DNA from 3 places in the Kribbella sp. NPDC051586 genome. Region 3 is predicted to be linked to each of the others. Evidence: riboswitches for the same ligand, from Rfam matches in the RefSeq annotation. Region 3 holds a riboswitch; each other region holds the start of a gene.
The links. Region 3 has a riboswitch for ZMP and ZTP ahead of ACIA58_RS39230 (5-aminoimidazole-4-carboxamide ribonucleotide transformylase). Riboswitches for the same ligand answer to the same signal wherever they lie in the genome.
Positions count from the first base shown of each region.

Region 1: linked by a shared signal. The riboswitch ahead of ACIA58_RS10435 (glycine hydroxymethyltransferase) and the one ahead of ACIA58_RS39230 (5-aminoimidazole-4-carboxamide ribonucleotide transformylase) in region 3 are both predicted to bind ZMP and ZTP.
Region 2: linked by a shared signal. The riboswitch ahead of ACIA58_RS23845 (bifunctional 5,10-methylenetetrahydrofolate dehydrogenase/5,10-methenyltetrahydrofolate cyclohydrolase) and the one ahead of ACIA58_RS39230 (5-aminoimidazole-4-carboxamide ribonucleotide transformylase) in region 3 are both predicted to bind ZMP and ZTP.

Region 1 is NZ_JBITDF010000002.1:4,651-9,363, reverse strand. It holds gene ACIA58_RS10445 (GbsR/MarR family transcriptional regulator) at 1-46, opposite strand, end outside; gene ACIA58_RS10440 (DHA2 family efflux MFS transporter permease subunit) at 109-1,653, shown strand; gene ACIA58_RS10435 (glycine hydroxymethyltransferase) at 1,654-3,102, opposite strand; ZMP/ZTP riboswitch at 3,131-3,212, opposite strand; gene ACIA58_RS10430 (acyl-CoA dehydrogenase family protein) at 3,210-4,713, opposite strand, start outside.
Region 2 is NZ_JBITDF010000003.1:1,079,594-1,084,306, reverse strand. It holds gene ACIA58_RS23850 (phytanoyl-CoA dioxygenase family protein) at 1-390, shown strand, start outside; gene ACIA58_RS23845 (bifunctional 5,10-methylenetetrahydrofolate dehydrogenase/5,10-methenyltetrahydrofolate cyclohydrolase) at 407-1,249, opposite strand; ZMP/ZTP riboswitch at 1,268-1,352, opposite strand; gene ACIA58_RS23840 (beta-N-acetylglucosaminidase domain-containing protein) at 1,352-3,100, opposite strand; gene ACIA58_RS23835 (nitroreductase family deazaflavin-dependent oxidoreductase) at 3,133-3,555, opposite strand; gene ACIA58_RS23830 (NUDIX hydrolase) at 3,577-4,185, opposite strand; gene prcA (proteasome subunit alpha) at 4,182-4,713, opposite strand, start outside.
Region 3 is NZ_JBITDF010000006.1:250,199-254,911, reverse strand. It holds gene ACIA58_RS39240 (MMPL family transporter) at 1-1,470, shown strand, start outside; gene ACIA58_RS39235 (AAA family ATPase) at 1,529-2,092, shown strand; gene ACIA58_RS39230 (5-aminoimidazole-4-carboxamide ribonucleotide transformylase) at 2,052-2,960, opposite strand; ZMP/ZTP riboswitch at 2,980-3,056, opposite strand; gene ACIA58_RS39225 (S8 family serine peptidase) at 3,265-4,713, shown strand, end outside.

The DNA.
Region 1 (4,713 bases), on a different contig from region 3:
GCTCGACGAACTGGCTCACCGCTTCCCGACTCGGTTCCTCCGCCACAGTTGAAGCTTACAGTAATTTGATCTATCGCAAGTATCACAAAGTTCTGATAATTTGAATCCATGACCACTACCACCGGCATCGCAGGGCCGACGCTCACCGGCGCCCGCCGCTTCGGTGTACTCATCGCACTTTGTCTCGCCGTCCTCGTGCTCGGCCTGGACACGACCGTGCTCAACGTCGCGCTGCCGACGCTCGCGAAGGACCTGGACGCCTCGACCAGCCAGTTGCAGTGGATGGCGAACAGCTACAACCTCGTCCTCGCCGCCCTGCTGCTCCCGGCGGGCCTCCTCGGCGACCGGTACGGGCGGCGCAGGATCATCGCGATCGCGCTCACGCTGTTCGGCCTCGCGTCGCTGGCGTGTGCGCTGTCGGACTCGGCCGGCGCGCTGATCACCGCCCGCGCGTTCCTCGGGATCGGTGCGGCGATGATCGTGCCGGTCGCGCTGTCGCTGATCACCGTGCTGTTCCGCACCGACGAGGAGCGGAAGAAGGCGATCGGGTTCTTCGTCGTTGCCAACAGCATCGGCATGCCGCTCGGCCCGATCGTCGGCGGCCTGCTCCTCGACCACGCCGGCTGGCAGTGGATCTTCCTGATGAACGTCCCGATCGCGTTCGTCGCCGCGCTCGCGGTCACCTTGCTCGTCCCGGAGACGCGCAGTTCGAACCGGCCGGCGATCGACTGGCTCGGCATCGTGCTGTCCAGCGCGGGTCTCTCCGCCCTCGTATACGGCGTGACGAAGGCGGGGGAGGCGTCCTGGACCGACGGTGTCACGATCGTGTTCCTCGGGCTGGCCGTCGTACTGATCGCCGGGTTCCTGGTCTGGCAGCGGCGCAACTCCGAGCCGTTGATCGAGCTGCGGCTGTTCAGCGAGCGGGTCTTCACCGGCGGCGCCGTACTGCTGACGGTGTCGGTGTTCGCCATCTTCGGGCTGCTGTTCACGATGCCGCAGTACTTCCAAGGCATCAACGGATCGGATGCGTTGCACACCGGGCTCAAGTTGCTGCCGTTCATCGGCGGGATGACGCTCGGCGCGAAGCTGGCCGAGCCGGTGGAGGCCCGGATCGGGACCCGGCTGGTGGTGATGACTGGGTTCGTGGTGATGGCGGTCGGGTTCGCGCTCGGCGCCTTCACCGAGCTCGGCACCGGGTACGGGTACACGGCGACCTGGTTCGTGGTGGTCGGGTTCGGGCTGGGCTGCTCGATGCCGCAGGCAATGAACGCGGCGCTCGGCGTACTCGATCCGGAGCGGGCCGGGACCGGATCCGGTCTGCTGCAGGCGTTCCGTCAGGTCGGCGGGACGGTGGGTGTCGCCGTACTCGGGACCGTGCTCAACTCGGTCTACCGGCACAACGTCGACACGACCGGCCTGCCCACGCAGCTTGCGGGCGCGGTCGAGAAGAGCCTGGGCGGTGGACTGGCAGTCGCGGGCAAGGCGGGCGCGCCGGACCTGTTGAACACCGTCCGGGACGCGTTCATGACGAGCCTGAACACCACGATGTGGGTCTCGGCCGGCATCGCGGCGGCGGGGGCGATCCTCGCGGCCGTCCTGATGCCTAAAAGAAGGCTGCCCGCTCCCAGGATGCTGGAAGCGGGCAGCCGGTGATCAGCTGAGCTCGAGGCCCGGGTACAGCGGGTGCTTGTCGAGGATCTCGGCCGAGGCCGCGCGGGTCTTGTCCGCGACACCGTCGGCCAGCACGTACTTCGCCTTCGACGGGGCGCCCGCGGACGTGGTCGTCGGGGTGGTCGCGGACAGCACGTCCACGATCAGCTCGGCGACCCGGTCGAACTCGTCGGCGCCGAACCCGCGCGTGGTGAGCGCCGGCGTACCGATCCGGACGCCGGAGGTGTACCAGGCGCCGTTCGGGTCGCGGGGTACGGCGTTCCGGTTGGTGACGATGCCCGCGTCGAGCAGCGCCGACTCGGCCTGCCGGCCGGTGATGCCGTACGACGACACGTCGAGCAGGACGAGGTGGTTCTCGGTGCCGTCCGTCACGAGCTTCACGCCGCGCTTCATCAGGCCCTCGGCCAGCACGACCGCGTTGTCCGCGACCGCCTGCGCGTACTCCTGGAACGACGGCTGACGCGCCTCGGCCAGCGCGACCGCCTTGGCGGCCATCGTCTGGCTGAGCGGACCGCCCAGCACCATCGGGCAGCCGCGGTCGACGGACTCGGCGTACTCCGGCTGGCAGAGCACCATGCCGCCACGTGGACCACGCAGCGACTTGTGCGTCGTGGTGGTGGTGACGTGCGCGTGCGGGACCGGGTCGAAGTCGCCGGTGAAGACCTTGCCCGCGACCAGGCCGGCGAAGTGCGCCATGTCGACCATCAGCGTCGCGCCGACCTCGTCGGCGATCTCGCGCATCGTGGCGAAGTTCACCTTGCGCGGGTACGCCGAGTAGCCGGCGATCAGGATCAGCGGCTTGAACTCACGGGCCTTGCGGGCGACCTCGTCGTAGTCGAGCAGCCCGGTCTCCGGGTCGGTCCCGTACGAGTGCTGGTTGAACATCTTGCCGGAGATGTTCGGCCGGAAACCGTGCGTCAGGTGACCGCCGGCGTCCAGCGACATGCCGAGCATCTTCTGGTCGCCGAGCGCCTTGCGGAGCTTGGTCCAGTCGTCCTCGGACAGGTCGTTGACGTGCTTGGCGCCCGCCTCGGCCAGCGCCGGGGACTCGATCCGCTGGGCCAGGATCGCCCAGAAGGCGACCAGGTTCGCGTCGATGCCGGAGTGCGGCTGGACGTAGGCGTGCGGAGCGCCGAACAGGGCCGTGGCGTGGTCGGCCGCGGTCTGCTCGACGGTGTCGATGTTCTGGCAGCCGGCGTAGAAGCGGTGCCCGATAGTGCCCTCGGCGTACTTGTCCGAGAGCCAGTTGCCCATCGTCAGCAAGGTGGCGGGGGAGGCGTAGTTCTCGCTCGCGATCAGCTTGAGCGAGGACCGCTGGTCGGCCAGCTCGGACCTGATCGCGCCGGCGATGGTCGGTTCGACCGCGGCGATCACCTGCAGCGCGTTGTTGTACGCGGCCGACGCGGCGGCGGCGTCGAAGGGTTGAGTCATCGTTGTCTCTCCTGCGGTTGCAGTGGGTCGAGGGCACCCAGGCGCACGGTGCCGACGGTTTTCGCTCCCCGGTGGTTCTCCACCTCAGCGCGCCAGTCGCGACGGCGTCAGCCTATCGTGCGTTCGACGATCCGATCGAACGGTGTCGTCCGCGGCAGCGTCCCGAAGACGCCACCCCAGTCCTTCGCCAACCGCGAGGCCACGAACGCGTCCGCCACCTCGGGCGTCGACTGCCGGATCAGCAACGATGCCTGCAGGCATTGGGCCATCAGCGCGGCCAGCCTTCGTGCGCCGGCTTCGGCGTTCTCGGCGTCAGCAAGCGCTTGCAGTACGTCGTTCACGGCGGCGTCGAGCCGTCCGTCCGCGCCTTGAACAGCGGCCATCTCCGTCAGCCAGGCGTCGAGCGACTCCGGCCGCCGCAGCGCCCGCAGTACGTCGAGCGCGTTGACGTTCCCCGACCCTTCCCAGATCGAGTTCAACGGCGACTCCCGGTAGAGCAACGGCAGCCCGGACTCCTCGACGTACCCGTTCCCGCCAAGACACTCCAACGCCTCCGCGACCATGAACGGCGTCCGCTTACAAACCCAGAACTTCGCCAACGGCAGCGCAATCCGCCGGAACGCCGCCTGCTTGGGGTCGGTGGAGTCGACCGCGGCCGCGAGGCGCATCGCGAGGGCTGTGGCCGCTTCGCTCTCGATCGCCAGGTCGGCCAGCACATTCTGCATCGCCGGTTTGTCTGCCAGCTGCCCACCGAAGGCTGAGCGGTGCCGGGTGTGCCAGATGGCTTCGACCAGCGCCCGGCGTTGGAGGGCGGCCGAGCCGAGCACGCAGTCCAGCCGGGTGGCGGCGACCATCTCGATGATCGTGCGGACGCCGGCGCCCTCGTCGCCCAGCCGGTACCCGATCGTGCCGTGGAACTCGACCTCCGACGACGCGTTCGACCGGTTGCCGAGCTTGTCCTTCAGCCGCTGCAGCGCGAACGGGTTCCGGTTGCCGTCGGCAAGCACCCGCGGTACGACGAAGCAGCTCAACCCGTCCGCCGCCTGCGCCAGTACCAGGAACACATCCACCTGCGGCGCCGAGCAGAACCACTTGTGCCCGTTCAGCTGGTATTCGCCGTCGCCGACCGGCGTCGCGGTGGTCAGGTTCGCCCGTACGTCGGAGCCGCCCTGCTTCTCGGTCATCCCCATCCCGGCGAGCACGCCGCTCTTCGCGCCGACGGGCAACCGCCGTACGTCGTACTCCGTCGACGCGAGCCCGGGCACCCACTCCTTCGCGAGCCGCTCGTCCGCGCGCAGCGCCGGCACCGCGGCGTACGTCATCGAGATCGGGCAACCGTGCCCGGGCTCGACCTGGGACCACAGGTAGAACCCCGCCGCCCTGGTCAGATGCGGCGACGGTCGGTCGCTCGTCCACGGCGCGGCCTGCAGCCCGAAACCGACCGCCTGCTGCATCAGCCAGTGCCACGACGGGTGGAACTCGACCTCGTCGATCCGGTTGCCGTAGCGGTCGTGCGTGCGCAGGACCGGCGGGTTCTGGTTCGCCGGGAGGGCATGCGCGCGCGCCTCCTCGGACCCCGCCAGCTCGCCGATCCGAACTAGCCCCGGGTCG
Region 2 (4,713 bases), on a different contig from region 3:
CACCGTCGCGGCGTCATCTATCCCGATCGGGAGCAGGACGACCTCCGCTTCGACTGCACCAGCGAGGCGTTCGACTTCCCGTACAGCGACGACGACGCCGTCCCGGTCGAAGTACCGGCGGGCTCGGCGGTGATCTTCAACGGGTACCTGCTGCACCGATCACTGCCGAACACCGGCCGGCACGGACTCCGCCGGGCGCTCGCCAACCACTACATGAGCGCGGAGTCGCTGCTCCCGTGGCAGACCGTGCCGGCCGGCGTTCACGTCGGCAAGCACGACTACCGCGACATCGTGATGGTCGCCGGGACCGATCCGTACGCCTACAAGGGCATCGACGACCTCGCCCGGCCGCACTCCCGCCCGGACAAGGACGGCGGCTGCGACCGTTAGCCGGCGGCGGCGTCCGTCAGCCCAGCCGGGCCTCGGCGGCGTCGACCGTCTGCTCGAGCAGAAGCGCGATCGTCATCGGCCCGACCCCGCCCGGCACCGGCGTGATCAGGCGCGCGACCTCAGCCGCCTCCTCGAAGTGCACGTCGCCGACGTTGCCCTCGTTGAAGCCGGCGTCGACCACGACCGCGCCCGGCTTCAGCCAGTCGCCGCGGACGAAGTTCGCCTTGCCGACCGCCGCGATCACCACGTCCGCGGTCCGCACCAGCTCGGGCAGGTCCCGGGTCCGGGAGTGCGCGTACGTCACCGTCGCGTTCGATGCCAGCAGCAACATCCCGGCCGGCTTGCCGAGGATCGGGCTGCGGCCGATCACCACCGCGTGCGCGCCCTCCAGCGGTACGTCGTACGCCGCCAGCAGCCGCATGATCCCGCCGGGCGTGGCCGAGCGGAACCCGCGATCCCCGAAGGCCATCGCCGCGAACGACAGCATCGTCACGCCGTCGACGTCCTTGCCCGGGTCGATCGCCTCGAACGCGGCCCGCTCGTCGATCTGCGCCGGCACCGGGTGCTGCAGCAGGATCCCGTGCACCTCCGGGTCCTCGGACAGCTTCCGGATCTCCGCGACCAGCTCGTCGGTGGTCGTCTCGGCCGGCAGTACGACGCTCCGCGACGCGATCCCGGCCTTCTTCGACCGGTTCTGCTTCATCCGCACGTACGTCGCCGACGCCGGGTCGTCGCCGACCAGCACGGTCGCCAGACACGGCTGGACGCCGTACCGCTCCTGCAGGGCCTTGGCCCGCTCCGCCGCCTTGGCCACCATCTCGGCGGCCAGCTCGGTCCCGATCATCAAATCAGCGCTCATCTGCGCACTCCTCATGGTCGAAGGTGCCCAGGCGCGCGGCGTAGCCGGATGGCAGACCGTTCCCCGGTGGTGGTCCACCTCAGCGCCAGTCGCGGTCCGCCCTCAGGATACCGACCCGGTCACATCGGCGACGAACGTGTCGGCCACACCGTCGCCGATCCGGATCGGGACCTGGCTGTGCGGGAGCCGGACGTCGCGGATCTCCTCGGCCTGCGTGATCAGGTGCTCGATCCCGTCGCGGGCGGTTGCGCCGGCCGAGGCGTTGCCCTCCGCCTGCGCCTCGAGCACGCGCAGCGCCTGACGCAGCGCCCCACCCCAGTAGAACGACGCGTCCAGCCAGGCGTCGGCCTCGCCTTCGAACGCCGGATCGACGACGCCGCTGCGGATCTGGGCCGACGCGTTCTCGATCGCCTCGAGGTACGGCTCGAGCTCGGCGATGGCTCCGGCCAGGTCGCCACCGTCCCACGTCGCGCCGAACGCCGCGAGCTTCGCGGCCAGCACCGGCGCGTTGGTCAGGTGCAGCTTCCCGTCGTACGTCGTGAGGTCCGCGAACACCTCCAGCGCCGCGATCGTGTCCGCATCTCCCCCGGCCCGCTCGGCGATCGCACGATGCCAGGACGCGTCCGCGTCGTAGGTCGCCGGCTTCCAGCCGAACTCCGCGAACGAGTACAGGGCGAGCTTGCTGGCCGCGGCCTGGTTCATCGGGTTCGAGATGACGCCGACGACGTGCTCGGCCAGCCCGGGCTCACGACCCGTGTACGCCGCGAGCAGGATCCGCCCGTGCGCGTAGTCGTTCACCGGGTAGTTGTCCCAGATCAGGATGTCGTGCCCGAACACCGCCTTCGCCTCGGCAGCTTGTGCGCTCGTGATCTTCTCCGGGACGACCGCCGTACCGGTCCAGTGCACGATCACCGCCGGATCGAGCTGCTCCCGCAGCGCCTGCTTGTACGGCGTCTCGTGCACGTCGTAGTACTCGGTCGGGACCATCTGCAGCGGCGCGAGGTCAGCCTTGCTCGCGATCCACTCCCGCTGGATCCGGTTGCACAGGTCGGCCTGGGCCGCGCCCGCGGCGCCACCACCGGTGCCGTACTTCGCGGCGTCCTCGTCGGAGTGCCAGGTCTCGTACTCGATGTCGTCGAGCGGCACGTTGAAGACCCGTACGCCGAGCGCGTACAGCGCCTCGAACTTCGCGATCAGGGCCTGGTAGTCGTCGTCCGAGGTGTACCGGATCGACAGCCCGGGCGAGAGCGCGAACGTGAAGTCGACCTTGTTGCGCTGAGCCCGCTCGATCAGCTCGCCGAGCTCGGCCAGCTTGTCGGCCGGGTACGGGTCGCGCCACTGCTCGCGGTGGTAGACGTCGTCCTTGGGCGCGTACTGGTACGTGTTCATCCGGTGCGCGCCGAGATAGTCCAGATGGTCCAGGCGGTCCGCGTGCGACCACGGGGTCCCGTAGAAGCCCTCGATCGAGCCTCGGTACGGCAGTGTCGGCCAGTCGCGGATCTCGACACCGTCGACATGGTTGCCCTGGACAAGCTGATCCAGGGTCAGCGCGGCGTAGTACGTGCCGCGAGCGTCGACGCCGTCCAGCACGAGCTGATGGTCGCCGACGGCAACGACGTACCCCTCGGCCGGCAGACCGGCGGCCGGCTCGACGTCGAGGCCGGTGCCGCCGAGGTGGACCGTGACAGCGGCCTCGCCGTCGACGATCGTGCCGACACCGGCCCGGGCCAACGTGTCGCGGACGACCCGTTCGGCGTCGGGATCGGTGGTCGGGCCGTGCACCAGGCCGACCGTGTCACCAAGGTCGAATCCGTCGGGGCGGCTGCTGGTCTGCTGAGCTTCAGGGGTCACAGCCCTATCCACTCAGCGCGCCGCCCCGCTCGTCAAGACGCCCGGGTCAGCCTGAGGACCGGGATCGTGCGGATGCCGGCGGTGCGGACCTCGTACTCCGCGAAGCCCGGGTAGCGCCGCGCCTGCTCGGCGTAGATCCGGTTGCGCTCGTCGCCGGTCAGCTCGTCGACGGCCACCTTGTACGTCTCGGTGCCGACCTCGACGACGCCGTCACCGGCCGCCGTCAGGTTGCGGTACCAGTCCGGGTTGGCGGGGGCGCCACCCTTGCTGGCGAAGACATAGATGACAGCCGGGTCGTTCTCGTCGGCCAGGTACATCGTCGGGGCGATGTACTCCTCGCCGCTGCGGCGTCCGCGGTGGTGCAGCAGCACCATCGGGGCGCCTTCGAAGTTGCCGCCGACCTTGCCTTCGTTCGCCCGGAACTCGGCGATGACGTTCGCATTCCAGTCGCTCATATCTGGTACCTCCGCAGTAGCTCAGAGCAGTCCTGCGTGGTCCAACGCGAGATAGGCGGCATCGATTCCGGTCATCGCACCCGGAGTACGCAATTCGGTACGGAAAGCGTCGACGGTCAGCTCGACCGGGACGCAGTCCTCGGCCTCGTCGAGTTGCTGCTTGCCGTCGGGGCGGCAGCCGCGCGCGATCGCGACGTACTTGCGGAACGTCGACGAGGCGCCGGACCACTGCCAGCCGACGACGTCGAGCGTCTCGCAGGTGTAGCCGGTCTCCTCCTCGAGCTCCCGCGCACCGGCGACGGCTACGTCCTCGTCGGGCTCGACCAGACCGCCCGGGAGGTTCGTGACCACGCTGTCGGGGCCGGCGCGGAACATCCGGATCGTGACGATCCGCCCTTCCGGGGTCAACGGGAGCACGGTGATCCCGGACGTGATGCCGGCCTCGGGCCCGAAGACGTCCCACTCGACCTCGCGGCCGTCGGGCATCCGGTACCGCCGCAGTCGCACGGTGAGGAAGCGCTGGAACCCGGGCTCCTCCCCCAGCAGCTCCCACGGAGCGGGGTCGGCCGGCCGGGACGACTCAGCCGCCACGTTGTCGGTGACGGCTGAGGTCTCGAACCGGTCCGTCACAGCGGACGGTTGTCGTCGGGATCTTCCGGCGGAGCGATCGGTGCGTCGTCCGCGGGCGGAGCGACCGGGGTGTCACTGGCCGAGCTGGTGGTCCCGGCGGTGTCCTCCGCGTCGCCAGACTCAGCGGCGTCGGTGGACTCTGTGGATTCCGTGGACTCTGCGGACGCGGTCGGCTCCTCGGCCGGCCGGGACTCCGACAGGATGCTCTCCAGCGTCGCCTCGGAGATCCGCTTGAACTTGCGCACCTGGGTCCGGGTCCGGTCCAGGACCGCGACCTCGAGCTGGTCCGGGGTCAGCTGCCTGACCTCGGTGCCGTCGTGGCCGAGGGCATCGACCGCGAGCCGGAGCGCGCCCGCGAGCGAGATCCCCTCGGAGTAGTGCTCGCCGATGTAGTCCGCGACCTGGTCGGCCGGGCCGCCCATCACGGCGTACCCCTGGACGTCGGCGATCGAGCCGTCGTAGGTGAGCCGGTAGACCTGGTCGTCGGCCGGCGCCGCGCCGATCTCGGCGACCAGGATCTCGACCTCG
Region 3 (4,713 bases):
GTCGTGGAGTCGGCGGGCCGCGCGGAGTCGACGTCCGGCGCCGCGATTTTGGTTGCCGGTGGCACCGTCGTGATCGCGATCCTCGGGCTGTACGTGTCCGGTGTGCCGTTCGTCGGCGCGCTCGGCCTGTCGTCGGCGATCGTGGTCGCGGTGACGGTGCTGGCCGCGCTCACGCTGATCCCGGCGCTGCTCGGTCTGGCGAAGTTCACCGTGCTCAATCGCAAGGACCGCCATCACCTCGCCGACGAACGCGAGCTGGAGGCCGGGCTCCCGGACGAGACCGCGATCGCCGATCACCGCGCGGAAGAACGCGAACGCCGTGACTCCAAGCACGAGCAGAGCGCCTTCGCCCGGTGGGGCCGCAAGGTCAGCGATCGGCCGTGGCCGTACGGCATCGCGGCGACGCTGGTGCTGCTCGTCCTCGCGATCCCGTTGCTGTCGATGAACCTCGGCCAGCTCGATGCCGGCACCGATCCGGCCGGCGACTCCAGCCGGAAGGCGTACGACCTGATCGCGCAGGGGTTCGGTCCCGGCGCCAACGGTCCGCTGACGGTCGTCGTACAACTGCCGTCGTCGGGTGACAAGCAGACCTTGCTGAGCGGGCTCAGCTCCACGCTGCAGAAGACCCCTGGGGTCGCCGCGGTCCAGCCGCCGAACACCAACAGCGCGGGTACGACGGCCATCATCAACGTCATCCCGACCACGTCGCCGTCCGCGGCGGAGACCGAGGACCTGGTCAACCGGATCCGCGACGACGTGCTGTCGGGCCAGCAGGAGCCGACGTACGTCGTCGGCACCACGGCCGGGTACGTCGACTTCACCGAGAAGGTCGGCAGCCGGATGCCTTGGCTGATCGGCGCCGTCGTGCTGCTCGCGTTCCTGCTGCTCACGGTCGCGTTCCGCTCGCTGCTGATCGGCGTGAAGGCGGCTGTGCTGAACCTGCTGTCGGTCGGGGCGGCGTACGGCGTGATCGTCGCCGTCTTCCAGTGGGGCTGGGGGTCGTCGCTGGTCGGGATCGACGAGAACGTGCCGATCCCGTCGTTCGTGCCGATGCTGATGTTCGCGATCGTGTTCGGGCTGTCGATGGACTACGAGGTCTTCCTGCTGTCCCGGGTGCACGAGGCGTGGATCGCGACCAGGGACAGCCATCGCGCGGTGGCGATCGGGATCGGGGCGACCGCCCGGGTCATCACCACCGCGGCGGCGATCATGATCGTGGTCTTCCTGAGCTTCGTGCTGGACGACGACCCGACGGTGAAGATGCTCGCGGTCGGCATGGCGGTCGCGGTGCTGATCGACGCCAGCGTGGTCCGGATGATCCTGGTGCCGTCGGTGATGACGCTGCTCGGTGATCGTGCGTGGTGGCTGCCGCGGTGGCTCGACCGGATCGTCCCCGACATCCAGCTCGAGGGCGGTCCGCCGCCCGCACCGCCGGAGCCGGAGCGGGAGAAGATCGACGTGCCCGGCTGACGCGGGCGGAAAAGAAAAGACTGCAGTTTGCCGGCGGGTTTGGTTAGCGTCGGGCGTCATGACCAACGTCCTCCTGCTGACCGGCCCGCCGGGCTCCGGCAAGACCACCGTTGCCCGCCTGGTCGCGACCGACGCGCCGCGGCCGACCGTGCACATCACGACCGACGAGTTCTACCGCGCGATCCGCACCGGCTTCATCGCGCCGTACCTGCCTGGCGCGCAAGAGCAGAACGAGGTGGTCGTCGACGCGATCGTCGCGACGGTCGGCGTCTACGCGCGCGGCGGGTACGACGTGGTGGTGGACGGCATCATCGGCCCCTGGTTCCTGCCGCCGTTCCGCGCCGCCGCCGCCGACTGGTCGATGTCGTACGTCGTCCTGCGCCCCGACCTCGCGACAACGCTCGAACGCGCGCGGGCCCGGGCCGCCGGCGAGTTGAAGGAGGTCGAGGCGATCACCGGGCTGCACGGCGCGTTCGCGGACCTCGGCGAGCTCGAGCCCCACGCGATCGACACGTCGTCGCTCGATCCCGCGGACACGGCGGCCGCGGTCCGCAAAGCCGTTGCCTCGGGCGACTATCTGCTCAGTGCCGGAACAGGCGTACACCCGTCGCGGACCAGCTGATCCCGAGGTCCGCGCAGGCGGCGGCGACCTCGGGGGAGCGGATCGATCCGCCTGGTTCGGCGATGTGGGTGACGCCGTGGCGATGGGCCTCCTCGATGTTGTCGGTGAACGGCAGCGCACCGTCGGACACCATCGAGACGCCGGTCAACGGCTCGTCCGACCGGCGTGACCACCACAGCCGCGCCTTCTCGCCGGCCAGCCGCGTGCAGTCCACCCGGGACTGCTGCCCGGCGCCGATGCCGATCGCCGTCGCGTCCTTCACCATGACGACGGTGTTCGACTGGGTGTAGCGGGCGACGATCAACCCCAGCAGGAGGTCCCGGGCCGCGTCGTCCGGCACCTCCTCGTCCAGCAGGTCGCGCGTCAGCGGCAGCGCATCACGCTCCTGCGTCAGCCGCAGTCCGTAGACCTCCCGGGTCTCCTCGGCCGGCGGCTCGAAATCGGCGTCCGCTTCGAGCACGAGGTACGTCCCGCGCTTCTTCGCGGCCAGGATCTCGACCACGCCCTCGTCGTACCCGGGCGCGATGATCCCGTCCGACACGACCCGCTTCAACCGGTCCGCGAGCTCCGTGTCGACCGGATGCGACACCGCCACGAAATCGCCGTACGACGACTTCGGATCAGCCTCGCGAGCCCGGACGTAAGCCTCGGCAACGGTCGCACCAAGCGCGGCACCCGCGGGCGAAACATGCTTGTACGAGGCGGCCGCCGGTACGCCGAACGCCCGCGCCGCCTCCCGCACGAGCTGCCACCCGGTCACCGCATCCAGCACATTGATGTACGACGGCGCACCCGAAACCACCGCGAACGGCGCACGATCGACCGGCGCCATCACCGCCGCTTGGTGTGGATTCATTCCATAACGCACGAGGACCTCCGAGGTCGGTCGGAGGCGCCCAGGCGGACGACGCCTTGTTCTTCGCTCCCCGGTGGTAACCCACCCTCGCCAGTCGCGGAGCCCTCAGCTTAGGTCCTGCCACGCCCTCACCCCGCTACGTACTGCGTCGGCGTCGGTCAGGGGTGGCTGATTCCGGTCATGTCGACCTCCTGTCACAGCGGTTCGGTGGCCGCGCCGGGTGGGATCGGATACCACAGATCGAGGTGCACCGGATCGGTGCCGACAGCAAGATGTCCGCACCTGATCGGTGCCTACAGCAAGGATGGTGTACCCGGTGGGGTTTCGACGATCTTTACCGATACCGGCGCTGCTGGCCGGCGGCGCCCTGGCGCTGTCCGGGCTGACCCCGCCGGCCACCGCCGCCGCCTCTCCCGCAGCGGTGGCGGCCCTGACGCCGGCGACCGCCGCGCCGGTCGCGGGGCCCACCAAGGACCAGGCCCCGGTACTGCGGAGCCCGGCCACGGTGACGTTGCTGACCGGCGAACAGGTGACACTGCGGCCTGGTCCTGACGGCAGGCCGCAGGTCGATGTCCGGGACCGCGACGGCGGACCCGCGGTCGGGTACGCCGTGCACAACGACCACGGCCGCGTCAGCGTCATCCCTCACGACGTCGCGAGCCTGGTTCCCGGCGTACTCGACCCGGCCCTGTTCGACGTGACCGGCCTGGTCGAGATGGGGTACGACGACGCGCACCGTGCGGACCTGCCCGTGATCGTCCGGAACTCCGGCGCCCGCGCGATGGCGAGCAGCGGATTCACCGCGACCCGCACCCTGGCCGGCATCGACGCGACAGCCGGCCGGATCCAGAAGTCTCGTGCCGCGGTCTTCGGGGACGCCCTGACCGCTGACCACGCCGCCGGTCCGGCCAAGATCTGGCTCGACGCCGCCTTGCACGCGGACCCTGTCACCAAGGTGGCCCCGGTGCCGGCGACCACGACGCCGTCCAGCGGTTCCACGACGGCGGCGGCACCGCTGGACGGGTACCTGCAGCAGGTGCAGGCGCCGACCGCGTGGCGGCGCGGTCTCGATGGTCACGGCGTCAAGGTCGCGATCCTCGACTCCGGGATCGACACCGGCCAGCCGGCGCTCGAGGGCAAGGTGACGGCGACCGCGGACTTCACCGGCGACGGTCCGCAGGACGACCTCGGACGAGGTACCCAGCTGGCGTCCCTGGTGGCCGGCAACGGCGCCGGGTCCGACGGCGCCCGCAAGGGGATCGCACCCGGTGCCGAACTGATCTCCGGCAAGGTTCTGAACGCGGCCGGCCAGGGCACGGTGTCCGAGCTGATCGCCGCGATGGAATGGGCCGTCGACCAGCATGCGGACCTGGTGAACATCGGTCTGGGGGCGCGGGCGCCGATCCAGGGCGACGACCTGCTCGCCGACGAGCTCGACCGGCTGACGCAGAGCAGCGGAGCGCTGTTCGTGACGGCGGCCGGCGACGACGGGGACATCTACGCCTCGCCCTTCTCCATCGAGACGCCGGGAACGGCCGCCTCGGCTCTGACCGTCGGTGCGCTCGACGATGCGGGCAACCGGGCCCGCTTCACCAGCATGGGGCCGACGCACTCGTTCCTGCAGAAGCCGGAGCTGTCCGCGCCCGGCACGGGCATCCTCGCCGCTCGTGCCGGTGCCCGCGACGGCAACCTGTACGCGATGGGCTTCGGTACGTCCCGGTCCGCGTCGCTGGTGACCGGATCGGCCGCGCTGCTGCTCCAGCAG